Linked DNA regions of Pelosinus sp. IPA-1. The protein of the gene in region 2 interacts with the protein of the main gene of each other region in a pairwise test. Links are inferred from orthologs where the notes say so. Each region holds a gene or a part of one and is shown on either strand. Other genes may lie near its edges.

The links. Proteins that work in one complex are often made in the same cells at the same time.
Region 1: the proteins of leuS (region 2) and ligA interact in binary tests that used the Escherichia coli proteins (3 or more experiments, as listed by UniProt). The link is inferred for Pelosinus sp. IPA-1 from one-to-one orthologs.

Annotation. Positions count from the first base shown.
Region 1 is NZ_BSVC01000001.1:790,450-793,454, forward strand. What follows is about bases 117-3,005. They hold ligA (NAD-dependent DNA ligase LigA), read left to right. Parts: upstream 117-490; coding sequence 491-2,521; downstream 2,522-3,005. Other genes in these bases: pcrA (DNA helicase PcrA), read left to right, coding at 117-385; QSJ81_RS03655 (hypothetical protein), read left to right, coding at 2,683-2,928. Also shown: more of pcrA, read left to right, coding at 1-116. UniProt on the Escherichia coli protein: DNA ligase that catalyzes the formation of phosphodiester linkages between 5'-phosphoryl and 3'-hydroxyl groups in double-stranded DNA using NAD as a coenzyme and as the energy source for the reaction.
Region 2 is NZ_BSVC01000007.1:186,341-191,048, forward strand. What follows is about bases 792-3,866. They hold leuS (leucine--tRNA ligase), read left to right. Parts: upstream 792-1,126; coding sequence 1,127-3,607; downstream 3,608-3,866. Other genes in these bases: QSJ81_RS17940 (NUDIX hydrolase), read left to right, coding at 3,854-3,866. Outside these bases: QSJ81_RS17925 (hypothetical protein), read left to right, coding at 1-278; QSJ81_RS17930 (hypothetical protein), read right to left, coding at 347-742; more of QSJ81_RS17940, read left to right, coding at 3,867-4,708.

The DNA.
Region 1 (3,005 bases), on a different replicon or contig from region 2:
TATGCGAACTATTTATGGCAGGACACAAATGTTTCCACTATCTAGATTTATGAGTGAAATTCCTACCACTATGATAGAAAAATATTCTGGAAGGCAAAATCAATATGGTCTTGCCAATAGCAGTAACCGAGCAACTATGACTCCAGCAACTTCGTCTGTTGTCCAGAGCCCTCTCAGGGGCCCGATGCCAACAATGGTTTTACAGAAAAGGCAGGCGCAAGGTGGCGGGTGGAAAGTAGCTGATAAGGCTCAGCACACCAAATGGGGCATTGGTACTGTTATTGACGTGAAAGAAAGTGGCGACAGTCAAGAACTTAAAATTGCTTTTCCAGGACTCGGTATCAAAGTCGTCGTAGCTAACATGGCTCCGATAACAAAGGTATAATACCAAGAGGATATGATTCATAAAAGGTTGCTTTTTATGACAATATAAGAAAGCTGCAGTGTATTGCTGCAGCTTTCCTGATTCTAATTAAGGAGTGTACAGGTTATGGAAAACCAAAAAGAAGATATACAGCAAATAAAAGATAAAATTGCTACACTACGTAAACAACTACAATACCATACCTACCGTTACTATGTTCTTGATAATCCTGAAATAGAGGATAGACAATTTGATGTATTAATGCGCCAACTCATCGATCTCGAGACAGCCTACCCAAGCTTAATTACCGCTGACTCACCTACCCAGCGCGTTGGTGGTATCGTTGCTGGCGGTTTTCAAAGCGTAACTCATTTGACGCCTATGCGTAGTTTGGGGAATGCTTTTTCTCGAGAAGAATTAATAGCTTTTCACAATAGAGTGCAAAGTGGTCTCGGGGTCGAAGAAAAAGTAGAATATATCGTAGAACTTAAGATGGATGGGCTAGCAATTAATTTAACCTATGAACAGGGGCAGTTAATAAGCGGCGTCACTAGGGGAAATGGCGTTCAAGGGGAAGATGTAACGAGTAATATTCGTACTATAAAATCTGTGCCCTTAGTTTTACATGATGATAATAGTGCTATTCCACCTCTGCTTGAAGTGCGTGGCGAAGTGTATATGCCTAAAAAAGAATTTGAACGATTGAACAGGGAAAGGGAAGAAGCTGGTGAAGCATTATTGGCAAATCCTCGTAATGCAGCAGCAGGTTCCTTGCGGCAGCTAGACCCTAAAATAACAGCAGATCGGGCTTTAGATATTTTTGTATATGGTATTGGTGTATATACTGGTGTGGAATTAACTACACATGGCCAAATGTTAGAGTATCTAAAGAAGCTAGGGCTAAAAATCAATTCTCAATACAAAATATTCGAAACGATAGAAGATGTCATTGACTACTGTATTAATTTTGCCGAAAAACGTTATGAACTTCCTTATGATATTGATGGCATGGTAATCAAAGTCAATAATTTAGCAAACCAGCAAGTATTAGGTTATACTGCCAAAGATCCAAGATGGGCCATTGCCTATAAATTTCCTGCGGAGCAGGCCATTACAGTCGTGGAGGATATTTTTGTGGGGCTTGGTCGTACGGGCGTTCTTACCCCGACGGCAATCTTGAAACCTGTCAGAGTAGCTGGTTCTACCATTAGTCGTGCGACCCTACATAACTTAGACTATATAGAAGAAAAAGATATTCGTATTGGAGATACCGTTATCATTCATAAGGCAGGTGAGGTTATTCCCAAGGTTCTCTCCGTAGTGCTCGAAAAACGTACAGGTAATGAAGTTCCCTTTGTCATGCCAGAAACATGTCCTGAATGCGGGGGGCAAGTAGTACGCCAAGAAGGAGAAGCGGCCCATAAATGCATCAATGCACATTGTCCGGCTCTTTTTCGAGAAGGTTTAGTTCATTTTGTCTCTCGTGATGCCATGAACATTGATGGTTTAGGCCCTGCAGTGTTAAATGCTTTAGTAGATACAGACTTAGTTAAAGATGTAGCAGACTTGTATCAGCTTAAGATAGAACAAGTATTGACAGTGCCGCGCATGGCACAAAAATCAGCAGAAAACTTATTAACTGCCATTGAAGTCAGTAAACAAGCTGGATTAGCAAGATTGTTGTTTGCCTTAGGCATTCGTCATGTAGGCGTAAAAGCTGCTGGTATTGTTGCCCGATACTTTGGAGATATCGAGGACGTGAAAAAAGCGTCTGTTGAAGAGCTGCTTCAGCTTGATGAGATCGGTGCCAAAATTGCAGAAAGCATTGTAGCTTATTTTGCCGAGGAAGACAACTTAGAACTTATTGAAAGGCTCCGCTCTGCAGGAGTGAAAACCACAGAAGAAAAACAAATCATTGAAGAAAATCAGCTATTTGCTGGTAAAACTTTTGTTCTCACAGGCACTCTAGAAAAAATGAGTCGTAACCAGGCCGCTGATATAATTCAAAAACTCGGTGGTAAAGTATCAGGCTCCGTTAGTAAAAAGACCAACTATGTAGTAGCCGGCGCAGAAGCAGGTAGCAAACTAGAGAAGGCCCAACAATTAGGTGTCGAAGTTCTTGATGAAGAACAGTTTATAAAAATGGCGGAGAAATAAAAGAGGAAGTGCTAAGAACAACTTGCTGCGTTCTTGCACTTCCTTATTTTTAGAGGGGAATCAAGGAAATCGGCATAAAGGACCATAGCAAATGGATTCACTAAAGGAGATTATGACCTTATTAAGAATTGATTTTAATAGATTTGTATGGAAGGTGTATAATGAAAATATTTGTATGGCGGCACAATAGGAAATTTCATAGTTGGAGTATGATTAACGAACCCAATGTGCATCAAGACTTCTATACGGATGCAATAGCAGTTGTAGTTGCAGCCACAGTGGATGAGGCTCTGGCTTTACTAGCTCAGGAACGAGGATGGCTTCCTGAAGAATTAAAACGAATTGAGCCACAGGTATATGAATTGGGAAAACCTAAAGTGTTGTTGCAAATGGTGCAGGGGAGTTGATCTCAATTAGAATAACAATAATAAACTGCATGTATTCATGTTACAAGCAGTATCAATGAATTTGTCTCTTTGACACT
Region 2 (4,708 bases):
CAACGATGGTTGAAAAAGTAACTTGTGTTCGCCCCTTATTTTTGACATTATATAAAAGATTAATGATAAATGAGTTTTCTGCTATTGAGCAGCCCCAAGTACGAAGAGTGGTTGCTTTATTATATGGACGTGTATTATGGGATGAGTGGGAAATGAAGCAAGTGGTTACCTTACTGAAGGATTGGATTGAAAATGACAAAGATAAAGAGGTTCGCGAAAATTCTATAAATTCTCTTCAGACACTAGATATGCAAAATGAACGTAGGCAGGCTTTTTAAAAAAATATAAGGATACCTTCTTTTTAGGTATCCTTATCAAATATTATTTGTAAATTCAAGCCTTTGGCTTACTTGATAGTCGAAGCCCAATTTTCAAAAGCCTTCACAAGTTCATCTCTAGCATCACTTACTGCATTACCAGTCCATTCCTGCCCAGTATCTCCATCGTACCAAAGATCTTTATTGCTAAAGGTACCAGTGGGATAGAGCTTTTCTTGAATTGCTATTTGCATACCGTCTAGCATGCTTTGCTTAATGGTTTTACGCGACTGTCTATGTCCTGCTTTTTCTGTGGGGATTATATCGAGACCTGTTTCCCCTTTAGTAATTTCAATATGGGATAAAACTTTTCCTTGCCCTTGCGCTGCTGCAATGGATTGCCTAGCAGCGGTAGTAGCTTGTTCGCGACTAATCGAATCATCAGATACAGTGATTCTAATATTGCCAATGATTAACTTATACACAGAATACACCTCCCAAGAAAAAATGTATTCCAATCCTTTCGAATATAGAACAATTGGTAAAAAAATAGACTGAATAGTGTTAATTGACTTTCTAGATGGGGTGGGATATAATATTGTGTAAGTCCTAAGAGGCAGAATAGTAAGCTTTTTATTTGTGGTGCAGACAGTTGGCGGATGATGCGAGCCAATCCCAAATAAGTTGAACTCACTGCGGAGGAGTAGCCATGAATTTGGTAGTGGCTAACGCTTGATTAGCGTTAACAATCATTGAGAGGATGGCAATTGCTATCAATCAGGGTGGTATCGCGGGTATGTATAACTCGTCCCTGGCTAATTAGCCAAGGGGCGGTTTTTTATTTTTTTATAAATAGGAGGCTTTTTTGAATGAATGAAAGATATGTTCCTAAAGAAATTGAATCCAAATGGCAAAAGCACTGGGCTGAGCATAATACTTTTAAGACAGAGCTAAATCGTCAGCGCCCGGAATATTACGTTCTGGAAATGTTCCCTTATCCATCGGGCAATTTACATATGGGTCATGTTCGCAATTATTCCATAGGTGATGTAATTGCTAGATTTAAAAGCATGCAAGGTTATAATGTTCTTCATCCAATGGGATGGGATTCCTTTGGTATGCCTGCAGAAAATGCAGCAATTAAACATGGTGTTCATCCAGCAGAATGGACTTGGGAAAATATAGCAAATATGCGCCGTCAACAACAAGAATTAGGGCTATCCTACGACTGGGATAGAGAGGTCGCTACATGTCACCCTGACTATTATCGTTGGACGCAATGGTTATTCTTGTTATTCGTGGAACGTGGACTTGCTTATAAGAAAAAAGCCGCGGTAAATTGGTGTAATGACTGTAATACGGTACTAGCAAATGAACAGGTAATTGATGGCTGCTGTTGGCGCTGTGATTCCGTCGTGGTGAAAAAAGAATTAGAACAGTGGTTCTTCAAAATAACAGAATATGCAGATCGACTCTTAAGTGATCTTAGCGAATTAAAAGGCTGGCCTGAGCGAGTCAAAACTATGCAAGAAAATTGGATTGGTCGCAGTGAAGGGGCCGAGTTTACCTTTGCCGTAGCTGACTTTGAAGAAGAAATCGCTGTCTATACAACTAGGCATGATACCGTTTTTGGGGTAAGTTATGTGGTATTAGCCCCTGAACATAAACTGGTTGAGAAACTTATTGCTGGTAAAGAAAATGAACAGGCTGTTCGCCAATTTGTAGAAAAAGTAAGAAATATGAGCGAAATTAGTCGTACTTCTAGTGAATTTGAGAAGGAAGGCATGTTTACTGGGGCGTATGCAGTCAATCCTTTTACTGGTGAAAAAGTGCCAATTTGGGTAGCTAATTATGTATTAGTGGAATATGGTACGGGAGCAGTAATGGGGGTTCCAGCACATGACGAACGAGATTGGCAATTCGCTAATAAATATAAATTAACAAAAAAATTAGTAATACAGCCTGAAGGACAAGAGCTAACGATTGAATCTATGACAGGTGCCTATGATGGCGATGGTGTTATCGTAAATTCCGGACAATTTACAGGTATGAAGAGTGAAGCTGGGAAGGTTGCAATTGCAAAATGGTTGGAAGAACAAGGTTATGGCAAACGGCGTGTAAATTATCGCTTACGTGACTGGTTAGTTTCGCGTCAGAGGTATTGGGGCGCACCAATTCCCCTTATTAATTGTCCTAGCTGTGGTAGTGTACCTGTGCCTAAAGATCAGCTACCTGTATTATTACCGGAAAATGTTAATTTCAGTGCAGGTTCTGTTTCGCCTCTAGCTAAAGTGGAAGAATTTGTAAATTGCACATGCCCTGAATGTGGCGGTGCTGCTAAACGTGAGACAGATACTATGGACACTTTTATTTGTTCTTCTTGGTATTATATGCGTTACACAGATCCGAAGAATATGTTAGCACCTTTTGATTCTACAAAAGCAGACTATTGGGCACCTGTAGATCAATATATTGGTGGCATTGAACATGCTATATTGCATCTCTTGTATTCAAGATTTTTTACTAAAGTATTAAAAGATGCTGGTTTAATAAATGTGAATGAGCCTTTCAAAAACTTGCTAACACAGGGTATGGTTATTAAAGATGGTTCTAAAATGTCTAAGTCAAAAGGCAATGTAGTATCTCCTGAGGAAATTATTGCAAAATATGGCGCGGATACAGCCCGATTATTTATTCTATTTGCGGCACCACCTGAGCGTGATTTAGAATGGAATGACCAAGCAGTAGAAGGTTCTTATCGTTTCTTAGGACGCTTATGGCGTATTATTGATCATTATGCTTCTTTCATGGCAGGGGAAGAAACTGAGTATGATAGTAGTACTCTTACTAAGGATGAACGTAATCTTAGACGTGTATTGCATGGGACAATTAAAAAGGTAACGGAAGACATTGGCGATCGTTTTAATTTTAATACAGCTATCAGCTCTATCATGGAATTAGTAAATGCCATGTATACTATTAAAGATCAGAATGTATCTCTAAATCCTGGATTAGTGAGGGAAACTGTTTCAAGCTTATTATGCTTATTAGCTCCTTTTGCACCTCATATTACAGAAGAATTGTGGAGTGAAACGATTGGTCAAGGTAGTGTTCACAAACAGTTGTGGCCTGTTTTTGATGAAAAAGCAATTGAACTTGAAGAAGTAGAAATTGTTGTACAGATGAATGGCAAGGTAAAAGAGAAGATTGTTGTTTCTGCTACTTTAAATGCCAATGAATTGGAAGAGAAGGTTCTAGGGGAGGAAAAAGTACAAGCTTTGCTGTCAGGTAAAGAAGTGATAAAAGTAATTGCCGTACCAGGAAAGTTAGTTAATATTGTAGCACGTTAAAAGTATAATTAAGAAAGTAAAACCCGATCTAATTTATTAGATCGGGTTTTACTATTACAAATCAATCCCTCAAATAATACAGTATGACTAAATTCGAGAAAGTTTTCTGAAAATTATTGCCAAGGATAGAATGGACATGTATAATAATACTAATAAGATAATATCAAAAGGATAATATCAAAAAGATCCTAAATAAAAACCGCCAATTACTCTTTATATTTTGATGATTAGCGGGAGGTAAAAAATATGATTGATGCTAAAAATGGTTTTTTTAGAGATTGTGATAAAAGTGCCTATATACAATCATCTAATACAGTTGATATGGTTATCTTTAGTGCGATTGATGGTGAAGATAAGGATCCTAGACGTCTCCCTGACAAGGTTCTGCAAATATTATTAGTAAAGAAGAAAAAAGATCCCTTATCGACGAAAGAAAGTGAATCTCAGCAAGGTAAATGGGCGCTGCCAGGTGGGTTTGTAAATTACGAAGAAAGTATTGACGAAGCTGCCGTAAGGGAGTTAAAGGCGGAGACCAATCTAGAAAATGTGTATATGGAACAACTGTATACCTGGGGACGGGTCTACCCTGATCTTCGACGTAGAGTAATCAGTACATCTTATATGGCTTTAGTAGATAGAGAAAAGTTTATTGTAAAATCCGGTGAAGACGCAGAGGATGTAAGATGGTTCAATGTTAGTAGTAAGGTAATCGGAAAAATAAAAAGTCCAACAGCAAATGGTTACATTCTTGAAAAGACATTTGAGATTATAGTTGAAAATGAGGAAATTACGATAAAAGACCATGTTATGGTCAAAACAATAGTAGAAGGTCATATTTCTAAAACGGAAAACACCTATATTGAGAATAAGAATGGCTTGGCCTTTGACCATGCGAAAGTTATTCAATATGCTCTTGATAGAATGAAAAATAAAGTAATGTATACAGATATCGCCTTTAGTTTGATGCCAGAATTATTTACGCTTACTGAATTACAAAAAGTATATGAAGTATTATATAGCCGAGAATTGGCAGATGCTTATTTTAGAAAAAAAGTAAAGCGAATGCTGACAAAAACCACTCTGTTATCTGAGGGGAAACGT